DNA from 3 places in the Shewanella submarina genome. Region 1 is predicted to be linked to each of the others. Evidence: predicted binding sites of a transcription regulator. Region 1 holds the regulator's gene; each other region holds the start of a gene.
What was found. The regulator MetJ, encoded in region 1, represses methionine synthesis genes. The targets are predictions, from matches to a motif close to TAGACGTCTAGACGTCTA.

Region 1 (4,289 bases):
AGCAATTGCTGGCGCTGGGCACTGCATCAGCTCAGATGGCCCACCAGTTGGCTACGCCGCTTTCCAGCATGAGATTGTTACTGGAAGAGGTTCAGGAAGCCAATTGCCCGGTCGCCCTATCAGAGATGGATACTGCATTAAGTCGTTGTGAGGCCACACTCAATGAGCTGCGGGAAGCGACCCGCTCAATTCGTGAGGGGCATGTGACTCAGGCTTCAGCGGGAACTCTGGCCCACCAACTGAGACAGAAAATTCTGCTGTTGATGCCTACGACCCAGCTTGATTGGCAGGTGGCTTTGTCAGCAGATGACGCCAGCGCTAAAGTGCTGATGGATATGAATCTGGTTCCGGCTTTGATGGCGCTGGTGGAGAACGCCTCAGCATCGACTTTGGAGTCCAGAGGCGATGCCAAAGTCAGTGTGACCTTTGAAAGGCATGAGCAGGAACTGTTGGTCCGGGTCAGGGATTATGGTGGTGGCATCGACAGTGAGCTGATGTCACAACTGGGTTCAAGTTTAATCTCCAGCCCCAAAGGGATGGGTATGGCGCTGTTGCTCAGTCATGCCAGCTTTGAGCGTCTTGGGGCATGTTTGACCCTGAGCAACCATCCAGAGGGTGGAAGCGTCGCAGAGGTTCGGCTGCCTCTGATAGCGGAGGCGGCATGAAGCGGATTTTGATTGTTGAAGATGATCATGCGCTGGCCGGAGTATTGTGCCGCCGCCTGAGTAAGCATGGCTTTGACTGCCATCATGTGGACAATCCCAGCGACGCTTTGTTGCAGGCCCGCAAGTTGCTGCCGAGCCATATTTTGCTGGATATGAAGCTTGAGTTCAGTAATGGTCTGAGCCTGATTTCGCCTCTGCGACACTTGCTGCCTAAAGTGACCATGGTTCTGCTGACAGGTTATGCCAGTATTGCTACCGCGGTAGAAGCAATACGGGCGGGGGCCGATAACTACCTTGCCAAGCCGGTGGATACTCAGACTTTGTTGTCGGCGCTGCTGCCGGATGAGTTTGAGCTAACTCAGGAAACGGTGGAGGAGGACGCTCCGCTGAATCCAAAACGACTGGAATGGGAGCACCTGCAACAGGTGCTGCAGGCCAATCAGGGCAATGTGTCGGCGACCGCCAGACAATTGGGTATGCACAGGCGAACACTGCAGCGGAAACTGATGAAAAAGCCTGTGACTGATTGATGCTTAAAAATACAGTCCCGCCAAAGGAATCAGGCTAAGCTTTAAATTCAAGACTCGGTGCACAGGACAAAAGGAGGTGGAGCTTGCGCAACAAGTTACTGTATTTACCCGCTGCTCTGCTGTCAGTCCCACTGTCCGCAGAGCCTGATATCAGCACCTCGCCAGACTTCATCGCCGACGGCGAGAGTATCGATATCAGCCGTGCTCCGGCCGAGTCCAGTGTTGAAACTCTGGAGACAGAGGTGACTCAGATTGCCCAGCCTCTGCCCGCAGAGCTGGACTTTCAGCTATTCTCCAGCAGTTACCGTCATCTGATAGGTAATCAACCCTCAATCTCCTCTCTGGGCGATAAGTTCGGAGGTATTGGCGTATTCCCGGTTGCCAGCTCCTTTGATATGAGTGAGCTGAGCATGTCTATGGGGCTTTGGTCACTGCAGGGGGAAAACCCACTGAGTCTGGATGTGACCTCCAACTATTGGCAGCGTAATTTGCCACTCACTCCCGCAGGGATGGGCTGGGACGGTCAGACAGAGTCGGGTGCTGGTATGGGCCTGGGTATGACAGTCAGGCCGCTTGATGCTTTCGCACTGGAGATCAGCGGCCACAACCTGGTGGGGATTTTGCCTGATTCTCACTGGAGCAATGGTATTACTCAGGAGTGGCGCTGGCGCGGCAGTCGCTACTGGCAGTTAAGTGGTGAATTGGTGCCTGTGAATGGCTGGTCCTTGAGCCTGGGGTACCGTCAGGACACGGCCAATAAAGAGAACCAGTTTTTGTTGGGAACCGGATTTGAGCTGAGTGACAGAGTGCTGCTTGATTTTACCGGGACCATGACCCAGGAGCAGGCACTGGAAGCTATCTTCCGGACTTCAGTCAGTTTTTAAACTCTTTATGCTCAGATACGACAACACCCGGACATACCGGGTGTGTTGCAAGTAATGCTTTTGGCACTCACTTGAGGAGTTGGCTTATTCCAGCTCTTCCCACTCAATGCCCATTTCAGTCATGAGCTTTTTGGCGTCAGAAGGGATGCTGTCGGGTCTGTCTTTGGACAGATCTTCATCATGCGGCAGCGGCTGGCCAGTGTATGCGTGCAGGAAAGCTTCACACAAAAGTTCACTGTTGGTCGCATGACGCAGGTTGTTCACCTGGCGGCGGGTGCGCTCATCAGTCAATATTTTCAGCACTGACAGGGGAATGGATACAGTGATCTTTTTCACCTGTTCATTCTTCTTGCCGTGCTCAGCATAGGGGCTGATATAGTCGCCGTTCCACTCAGTCATTGACTCACCTGTTGATTCTGTAATTCGCTGCTGATTTTAAACACTTACTTTTTACAGTCAAATTATTGCGGTGAAAACGGGATGAATGCAAATAGAATTCTTTATGTTTGGACGTCTAAATGGCTTTATGGCTGTTGACCATAAAGTAATAAATAGGGTAATTTAGACGTCCAGACATCCAGTATGCCAGGTAAACCAGCAGGAGCGAGTGATGACCCAGCGTCGTGTAGCCACAGAAGCAGTCAGGCAAGGAATTGAGAGCGATACCCAATACGGGGCCGTAGTACCTCCCATCTATCTGTCTACCAATTACAGTTTTGATGGCTATACCAATCCCAGAGAGTTCGATTACAGCCGCTCCGGCAACCCTACCCGAAATGTGCTGGGGGAAACGCTGGCGGCATTGGAGCAGGGCAGTACAGGTGTGATTACCAGTACAGGTATGGCGGCTATTACTCTGGTGGTCAACCTGCTTGGTCAGGACGATCTACTGGTGGTTCCCCATGACTGTTACGGTGGCAGTTATCGTCTGTTTACCAACCTGGCCAAAAAAGGTCAGTTTAAACTGCTGGTTGTCGACCAGACAGATGCCGATGCACTGGCGTCTGCCATAGCTCAGAAGCCAGCCCTTATCTGGCTGGAAACCCCATCCAACCCATTGCTGCGCGTTGTGGATGTTAAAGCCATATGCGAGCAGGCCAGAGCGGTTGGCGCCAAAGTCGCCGTTGATAACACCTTCCTTTCTCCGGTATTGCAGCAGCCCCTGACTCTGGGCGCTGATATAGTGATTCACTCCACCACCAAATATATCAATGGCCACAGCGATGTCGTGGGTGGCGCAGTTGTGGCCAAAGACCCACAACTGGGCGAAGACTTGGTATGGTGGGCCAATACACTGGGGTTAACCGGTGGCGCGATGGATGCCTATTTAACGCTGCGCGGGGTGAGAACCCTGGCGGTGCGGATTAAAGAACATCAGCGCAATGCCCAGCTGATAGTTGATGCCCTGTGTGCCAGTGATGTGGTGGCCAGGGTGTATTACCCCGGACTGACTGATCACCCGGGTCATGAGATTGCCAAAGCTCAGCAGCAAGGGTTTGGTGCCATGGTGAGTTTTGAACTCAAGGGCGGCGCCGGAGAAGTGGAAGCCTTTCTGAATCAGCTTAAGCTGTTCTCTTTGGCTGAAAGCCTTGGCGGTGTAGAGAGCCTGGTAGCTGTGCCTGCTACCATGACCCACAGAGCCATGGAGCCGGAGGCGAGACTGGAAGCGGGCGTGAAAGATACCTTGATCCGCCTGTCGGTGGGCATAGAAGATGGTGAAGACCTGCTGGCGGATATTCAGGCAGGTTTGGCAGCAGTCGCAGCAGGGAGATAATCGATGGCACCCAGTCACTTACATAAATTTGGTGGTTCAAGTCTGGCAGATGCGGATTGCTATCGTCGCGTTGCCCATATTCTGCTGACCCATGGCCACAGCGATGATCTCGTAGTGGTATCAGCGGCCGGTAAAACCACTAACTTCCTCTACAAGCTACTGGAGCTGACAGACAGTAATCAGTTATGGCAAGAGGAATTGCAGGTGCTGATCAGCTATCAGCAAAACCTGATTGAACAACTCTTGTCCAGTGATACTGCCAGAGATCTGAGAGAGCGACTCTCCACAGATAAGGCACAGCTTATCAGCCTGCTTGGGCTTGAGGTGCGTAATACCTATGAAGTTAATCAACTGGTCAGCTTTGGCGAGCGCTGGTCAGCCCGTTTGCTGGCGGCTTTGCTGAGAGAGCAGGGTGTCGCTGCCAGTCATGTGGATG
Region 2 (4,289 bases), on a different contig from region 1:
ACGGCGCCTTAATCGGTCGACTGATAGCCTCAGGGCATATTTTGATCGCTGAGGATGAATTGCCTCAGAGGAAGCAGATTGTTGGCTATCTGGTGTGTGGCCCCTGGCGGGAGTTTGCCCACTGGCCCATGCAGCGCCGTGCTCTGTCTGTTCTGAAACAGCAATTTGGGAATATCGAGCAATCCAGCTGTCACTATGGTCCTGTATGGGTGTCATCTTCCTATCGTGGCCGCGGTTTGTGCAGGCAGATGTGGCAAACGCTGGGGAGCAAGCTGCAGGGGCGTTACAGTCGGATGATTGCCCTGATAGGGGAGGATAATGAGGCGTCTATCAAGGCTCACGTGCGGGATGATGGCATGCAGATAGTCGATTTTATGGAATTTGCTGACCGGGGATATTATCTGACTTCCCTGGATTTAAAACAGGGCTGAGCATGAGTACGCAGACACTGACGCAGATGCTGGAAGCGATATTGAGCAAATATCAGGGGCTGGCACTGGGTGCCAAAGACAACCAGAAGTTGCTGGCCAGCGTGTTGGCTCTGGAGGCCATTGAAGCGCAAGGCGTCGAGGCACAATTGGAGGGCGAGCCTCATTTGCTGCTGAAAGTCAGTTGTGCAGGGAGTGAGCCAGCGGCCCAAGTGGGTATTTGGGTAGATTGTGGTGTGAGCAGGGCTTATCAGGCCAGCTACAAGCTGCTGCCTGCCGATATTGAAATAGATGATTGGCAGACTGTAGAGGTGCCTTTGTTGGATGAGCACAGAATTGCCCTGATGTGTATGCAATCCGCTCACTTCGACCACTGTTATTGAGCCGTAATCAGCGAACTTCAATAAACAAAAAAACCGCCAAATGGCGGTTTTTTTGTTTGTCTGAATCCCTGAGGATTACAGACCAGCGTCGGCGCGCAGGGCTTCGGCTTTGTCAGTACGCTCCCATGGGAACTCTTCGCGACCGAAGTGACCGTAGGCTGCAGTAGCCTGGTAAATTGGGCGAGCCAGATCCAGCATCTCCTGCAGACCGTATGGGCGCAGATCGAAGTGCTGACGAACCAGACGCTCCAGAACCTCTTCAGATACTTTAGCGGTACCGAAGGTTTCAACGCTGATAGAGGTTGGGTCAGCTACACCGATAGCGTAGGATACCTGGATCTCACAGCGATCAGCCAGACCGGCAGCAACAATGTTCTTGGCAACGTAACGGGCAGCGTATGCTGCAGAGCGGTCAACCTTGGATGGATCTTTACCGGAGAAAGCACCACCGCCGTGACGAGCCATACCACCGTAGGTATCTACGATGATTTTACGACCAGTCAGACCACAGTCACCCATTGGACCACCGATAACGAAACGACCGGTTGGGTTGATGAAGAACTTGGTATCCTGGTTCAGCCACTGAGAAGGCAGAACTGGCTTGATGATGGTTTCCATCACGCCTTCGATCAGATCTTTCTGGTTCACGCTGTCGCAATGCTGAGTAGACAGTACTACTGCATCGATACCCACGATTTTGCCTTCTTCGTAGGCGAAAGTAACCTGAGACTTGGCGTCTGGACGCAGCCACGGCAGGATGCCTTCTTTACGTACTTCAGACTGACGCTTAACCAGTGCGTGAGCATAGGTAATAGGTGCTGGCATCAGTACGTCAGTTTCGTTGCTGGCGTAACCGAACATCAGACCCTGGTCACCGGCACCCTGTTCTTTAGGGTCTGCACGGTCAACACCCTGGTTGATGTCTGGAGACTGCTTACCAATAGCGCTCAGTACAGCACATGAATTGGCATCAAAGCCCATGTCTGAATGAACATAGCCGATTTCACGGATGGTTTTGCGGGTCAGTTCTTCAATATCTACCCATGCAGTAGTGGTGATCTCACCGCCTACCATAACCATGCCGGTTTTTACGAAAGTTTCACACGCCACGCGGGCTTTAGGATCCTGAGCCAGGATCGCGTCCAATACCGCATCAGAAATCTGATCGGCGATTTTATCTGGATGTCCTTCTGAGACTGACTCAGAGGTAAACAAGTGCTTTGCCATATTGGAAAAAATCTCGTTTAAAAAAATGAATTCTGGGGGAGGCATCAAATTAATGTTTGGATGCATCTCCATCTAGACGGCTATTCTAGTTTAAATGCCGGGAACTATCATCCCCCCATGATGAAATTTAATCGGGTTTGTGACCAATAGGCTGTTTTTGCACCTGTGCAGATAGGGAATCTCAATGAAAATCAGCCAAATGGATGAAACCAAAAAGCGGGCCAATTCAGTGGCACGTTAAGTTGACGTATGCAGGGAATTTGTTAAAAGCAGGGGGCCTGTATCGAACCAGCGCCACATACCGGCATAATTTTATTTGCGTATGCACCGACACATAGGGGAAAATATGGCCCCGTTCAGGACCGGGGAGCACCATATCATTTCGTTAACCTGATTCTCAGTTGTGCGAAATGAAATGGTGTTTCATTAAATCAGCAGGAGAGAGCATGTCTTCCCGTAAAGTACTCGCCAACGCAATCCGTGTGTTAAGTATGGATGCCGTTCAGAAAGCCAATTCCGGTCACCCGGGGGCGCCGATGGGAATGGCTGACATTGCCGAAGTTCTTTGGCGTGATCACTTAAAGCACAACCCATCCAACCCAACTTGGGCCGACCGCGACCGTTTCGTTCTTTCAAACGGCCATGGCTCAATGCTTATCTACTCTCTGCTGCACCTGTCAGGCTATGACCTGTCCATCGACGATCTGAAAAACTTCCGTCAACTGCACTCCAAAACTCCAGGTCACCCTGAGTATGGCTATGCGCCAGGCGTAGAGACTACTACAGGTCCTCTGGGTCAGGGCATCACCAATGGTGTAGGTATGGCGATTGCCGAGAAGGTGCTGGGCGCTCAGTTCAACCGCGAAGGTCACGATATCGTTGACCACAACACCTATGTATTTATGGGTGATGGCTGTCTGATGGAAGGGATCTCCCACGAAGCCTGTTCTCTGGCCGGTACTCTGGGGCTGGGCAAGCTGATAGCTTTCTGGGATGACAACGGTATCTCTATCGACGGTCACGTAGAAGGTTGGTTTACCGATGATACCCCAGCCCGCTTCGAATCCTACGGCTGGCATGTAATCCGTGCCGTTGACGGTCACGACGCAGATGCCATTAATGCCGCTATTGAAGCTGCCAAGGCTGAAACCTCCAAGCCAACGCTGATCTGTACCAAGACAGTGATTGGTTTCGGTTCACCAAACAAGTCCGGCAGCCACGACTGTCACGGCGCGCCACTGGGTGATGCCGAGATCGCTGCAGCCCGTGAATTCCTGGGTTGGGAACAGGGTCCTTTCGATATCCCTGCAGACATCTATGGTCAGTGGGATGCCAAAGAAGCCGGTAAGGCTCAGGAAGCCAGCTGGAACGAGAAGTTTGTTGCCTATGAAGCCGCTCACCCAGAACTGGCTGCTGAGCTCAAGCGTCGTCTGGCCGGTGAACTGCCAACAGACTTCGATGCTCAGGCAAAAGCTTACATCGAAGAGCTGCAGGCTAACCCAGCAGATATCGCTTCCCGTAAGGCGTCTCAAAACGCGCTGGAAGCTTTTGGTAAGATGCTGCCAGAATTCCTGGGCGGCAGTGCTGACCTGGCACCATCCAACCTGACCATGTACTCAGCGTCCAAGTCCATCACCCCGGAAGATGCTTCAGGTAACTACCTGCACTATGGTGTGCGTGAATTTGGTATGACTGCCATCATCAACGGTATTGCCCTGCACGGTGGTTTCGTACCATACGGCGCGACCTTCCTGATGTTTATGGAATATGCCCGTAACGCTATGCGCATGGCTGCCCTGATGAAGGTACAGAACATTCAGGTATACACCCACGACTCTATCGGTCTGGGTGAAGATGGTCCGACTCACCAGCCGGTTGAGCAGGTTGCCTCTTTGCGTATGACCCCTAACATGAGCACCTGGCGCCCATGTGACCAGGTTGAGTCTGCTATCGCCTGGAAACACGCCATTGAGCGTAAAGATGGTCCGACTTCTCTGATCTTCTCCCGTCAGAACCTGGCACAGATGCCACGCACTGCCGAGCAGCTGGCTGCCGTTGAGAAGGGTGGTTATGTACTGGTTGATTGTGAAGGCACTCCGGAAGCCATCATTATCGCTACCGGTTCTGAAGTTGAACTGGCGGTGAAGGCTCAGGCCCAGCTGGCTGCCCAGGGCCATCAGGTTCGCGTGGTGTCTATCCCATGTACCGACCTGTTCGATGCTCAGGACGCTGCATACAAAGAAGCAGTTCT
Region 3 (4,289 bases), on a different contig from region 1:
ATGGAGACAATCTCTTTGCGCTTGGCCTGAGACAGGCGCTTTTCACGCATTTCGTCATACTCCTCATAGATGGCATCTATGGTGGGTTGACGGGTTTGGTTGTTAATCAGCTTACTGACCATGGGCACGGCACGGGAGGCATCCGGAATATAGATGGCGCCATGGGGGGCATGGGGCGCAATCTTCACCGCGGTATGGATTTTAGAGCAGGTGGCGCCGCCGATAATGGCGGGAATGGTCAGGCCTTCACGGGTGAAGGCTTTTACATTGTGTACCATCTCATCCAGGCTTGGGGTTATCAGGCCTGACATACCAATAATGTCGACTTTCTCCGCCTTGGCCACCTCAATGATTTTCTCCACCGGCACCATAACGCCGAGATCTATCACCTCATAGCCGTTACAGGCCAGCACCACGCCAACAATGTTTTTACCTATATCGTGCACATCGCCCTTCACCGTGACCATAAGCACCTTACCATTGCTTTGGCCTTCCACCTTTTCGGCTTCGATATAGGGATTGAGGTAGGCCACTGCTTTCTTCATTACCCGCGCGGATTTAACCACCTGAGGCAGGAACATTTTGCCTGAACCAAACAGATCGCCTACCACATTCATGCCATCCATCAGCGGGCCTTCAATCACATCCAGCGGACGGCTGGCTTGCTGACGGGCCTCTTCGGTGTCGCTATCTATGTACTCGGTAATGCCTTTGACCAGTGCATGCTCCAGGCGCTTGTTGACAGGCCACTCGCGCCAGGCCAGATCTTCCTTCTTGGCACCGGCGCTGCCGTCCCCCCTGTACTTCTCTGCGATCTCCAGCAATTGTTCGGTATTGGAGGAGTCTGCCACCGGGCAGGGCAGGTTAAGCACCACGGCTTCAACCTTTTCTTTCAGTTCGGCATCAATGTCGTCGTAAATCGCCAATTGACCGGCGTTAACAATGCCCATGTCCATACCCGCCTTAATCGCGTGGTACAGGAACACTGCATGAATGGCTTCGCGCACGGGATTATTGCCGCGGAAGGAGAATGAGACGTTGGAGACTCCACCGGAAATCATGGCGTGGGGCAGGGTACGCTTAATCTCTGCCGTGGCCTCAATAAAGTCCACCGCATAGTTGTCGTGCTCTTCAATGCCTGTGGCAATGGCAAAGATATTGGGATCGAAGATGATATCTTCCGGTGGAAAGCCCACCTGATTCACCAGAATATTGTAGGCGCGGGTACAGATCTCAATCTTACGGTTGCGGGTATCGGCCTGGCCTGTCTCATCGAAGGCCATGACGATAGTTGCGGCACCATAGCGTTTGATCAGCTTAGCCTGCTGAATAAAGAGCTCTTCGCCTTCTTTGAGCGAGATGGAGTTGACTATGCCCTTGCCCTGAATGCACTTAAGGCCTGCCTCCAGCACTTCCCACTTGGAGGAGTCAATCATCACAGGTACGCGGCTGATATCAGGCTCAGAGGCAATCAGGTTGAGGAAGGTGGTCATCACCTCCACGCCATCCAGCATGCCTTCATCCATATTGATATCGATGATTTGGGCGCCGTTCTCTACCTGATCCCGGGCGACTTCCAGCGCGGTTTCATACTGGCCTTCTTTAATCAGTCGTAAAAAACGCGCTGAGCCGGTGACATTGGTGCGCTCACCTACGTTCACAAACAGAGAGTCCGCTTCTATGGTGCAGGGCTCCAGACCAGACAAACGGCAGGCGACCGGGATATCCGGAGCGATGCGGGGAGCAAAGTGATCAATGGCCTCGCGGATAACCCGGATATGCTCAGGGGTGGTACCACAGCAGCCACCAACGATATTGAGCATGCCAGCTTCGGCCCACTCACTGATCACTTCCGCCATCTCCTCAGGCGTTTCATCATAGCCGCCGAACTCATTGGGCAGACCGGCATTGGGGTGAGCTGAAATAGCGCATTCACTGATGCGGTGCAGTTCTTCCACATAGGGACGAAGCTCTTTTGGCCCCAGAGCGCAGTTCAGTCCCATGCTGATTGGGTTTACATGGCGCAGCGAGTTATAGAAGGCTTCAGTTGTCTGGCCGGTCAGAGTGCGGCCCGAGGCATCGGTAATAGTGCCTGAAATCATTACCGGCAGTTTAAAGCCCAAAGACTCGAACACACCTTCAATGGCAAACAGCGCAGCCTTGGCGTTGAGGGTATCGAAAATGGTTTCCACCAGAATGATGTCGGCGCCACCTTCAATCAGTGCTGTGGTGGATTCTGTGTAGGCCTCGACTAGGTCATCAAAGTGCACATTACGAAAGCCCGGGTTGTTCACATCAGGGCTGATGGAGCAGGTTCGGTTTGTAGGGCCCAGTACCCCGGCCACATAGCGCTGAATACCCGTTTGGGCAGTGATCTCATCTGCTACTTCCCGGGCAAGGCGGGCACCTTCGCGGTTAATTTCTGCCGACAGCGATTGCATATCATAGTCAGCCATGGCGATAGTGGTAGCGTTGAAGGTATTGGTTTCCAGAATATCGGCGCCAGCCAGCAGGTACTCTTTGTGGATATCCCTGATAAGCTGTGGCTGACTCAGTACCAGCAGGTCATTGTTGCCTTTGACATCGCAATGCCAGTCGCTGAACCTGTCGCCACGGTAATCGACCTCCTCCAGTTTGTGCTGCTGGATCATGGTTCCCATGGCACCATCGAGAATAAGAATACGTTTGGCCAGTGACTGCTGCAGGGAGTCAAAGACTGCCTGGCTGGATTCGAGGGTATGTGGTGTAGGGCTTGCCATGCTTTACTTCCTGTGCGCTGCGCCGCTGCATCTGCAGGCGGTTGTTCATACTCAATAACTTAGTTCAATAGCCTGACTTGAGAGCCTGGGTTATTACAGAAATTGGTTTGGACATTTATACGTATAGACGTCCATAATATTCACCTTGAGTGTGCAGGGCAAGCCGGGCGCTCAAATTTTATCAAAACTCATGATGTACAAGAGATTGGAGCTAACATGAGCAGCAGTTTGCGATTGGTGTTTCTGCGTCACGGTGCCTGCGAAGGGGGAAATATTCTACGGGGTGTGACCGATGTGCCCTTATCCGCTGAAGGAGAAATGCAAATGCAGCGTCGGGCTGACGGTTTGCTATCTCGTTATGGATATCCATCAAGAGTTATTACCTCTCCCCGTATCCGTTGTCGGCAATTTGCCTGTGCCAGGGCGGCTGAGTTTGGCCTGAGTGCTGAGGTGCTCGAGGGCTTTGCCGAGATGAATTATGGCATTTGGGATGGCAAAACATTTGATGAGATATATCAGACCGATGGCGAGGCGTTTGATGCCTTTTATCGGGATCCATGGAGCAATCCGCCGCTAGCTGGGGAAACTATGGAAGCCTTTGAAAGTCGTGTTAAAGAAGCGTTTGAGCAAGTCTGTGACCAGGCGTTTTCAGCATCGAACTTAAGTCCTGGCTCAGAGCCCGTATGGGTCGTGTGCCACGCTGGTGTCATGTTGGTATTGATGGCTCATATTATGGGGCTCCAGCAGCAGGCGGGAATTTTTAATGGCATGGCGCTACCCTATGCCGCTGCCATGGAAGTGACTGTGATACGTCACGATCATAAGTACTGGCCGAGGCTGCATTGGCCCGGTTAGCTCCCCATTATGAACTAACCCAAAGTGATAGTTTGACAATATCTCTGATGCGGGGCAGTCCCCCTAATGCTATTTATTCTTAAAAACAGCATAATGCAAAACTCTTGTAAGACTTTTTGACTAGTTTGCGTCACACACGCAGGTATTCGTTTCAAGGGAATCGGGTTAAGCCCGAACTGTGCCCGCAACTGTGGTGATAGCCTGTCACGTATGGCTATCAGAGTCAGATTACTTGGCGAATATCATTTGAACACCCCGGGCGGGGCCACCCGGAAGGAGCGAGAATGCATAATCAATTATTACTAACTCTTCCTGGCATACATCAGACTTATGGTGGCTGATATGCAACATCATGAGCCAGCCGTTCTGACTGTGGATCAACTGTCGTGGTCCGCTGCAGGTAAAGCTTTGCTGCGGGAGATCAGTTTTTCTATTCCCACCGGAAGCATGTTGGGGCTGATTGGACCCAATGGTGCCGGTAAGTCCTCTTTGTTGCGCTGTCTTTATCGCTATATCAGAGCGCAGCAGGGACGGAGCTTACTGGATGGCCGGGACATAGAGAGCTTCAGTGCCAAAGAGTTTGCGCGTTGCGTTGCTGTGGTACAGCAGGACACGCCAGCGCAAATGGATCTGTCGGTGCGCGAACTGGTCAGTATGGGGCTGACTCCTCATAAA

Region 2: the regulator MetJ is predicted to act here: its motif matches at 2,104-2,121, upstream of metK (methionine adenosyltransferase).
Region 3: the regulator MetJ is predicted to act here: its motif matches at 2,876-2,893, upstream of metH (methionine synthase).

What each region holds. Positions count from the first base shown of each region.
Region 1 is NZ_JBHRTD010000018.1:193,711-197,999, forward strand. It holds gene ACFOE0_RS17965 (sensor histidine kinase) at 1-665, shown strand, start outside; gene ACFOE0_RS17970 (response regulator transcription factor) at 662-1,195, shown strand; gene ACFOE0_RS17975 (hypothetical protein) at 1,279-2,079, shown strand; gene metJ (met regulon transcriptional regulator MetJ) at 2,164-2,478, opposite strand; gene metB (cystathionine gamma-synthase) at 2,690-3,853, shown strand; gene ACFOE0_RS17990 (bifunctional aspartate kinase/homoserine dehydrogenase II) at 3,857-4,289, shown strand, end outside.
Region 2 is NZ_JBHRTD010000006.1:416,171-420,459, forward strand. It holds gene ACFOE0_RS04855 (GNAT family N-acetyltransferase) at 1-431, shown strand, start outside; gene ACFOE0_RS04860 (hypothetical protein) at 434-811, shown strand; gene metK (methionine adenosyltransferase) at 887-2,038, opposite strand; gene tkt (transketolase) at 2,485-4,289, shown strand, end outside.
Region 3 is NZ_JBHRTD010000001.1:505,297-509,585, forward strand. It holds gene metH (methionine synthase) at 1-2,759, opposite strand, end outside; gene ACFOE0_RS02335 (histidine phosphatase family protein) at 2,976-3,614, shown strand; gene ACFOE0_RS02340 (ABC transporter ATP-binding protein) at 3,957-4,289, shown strand, end outside.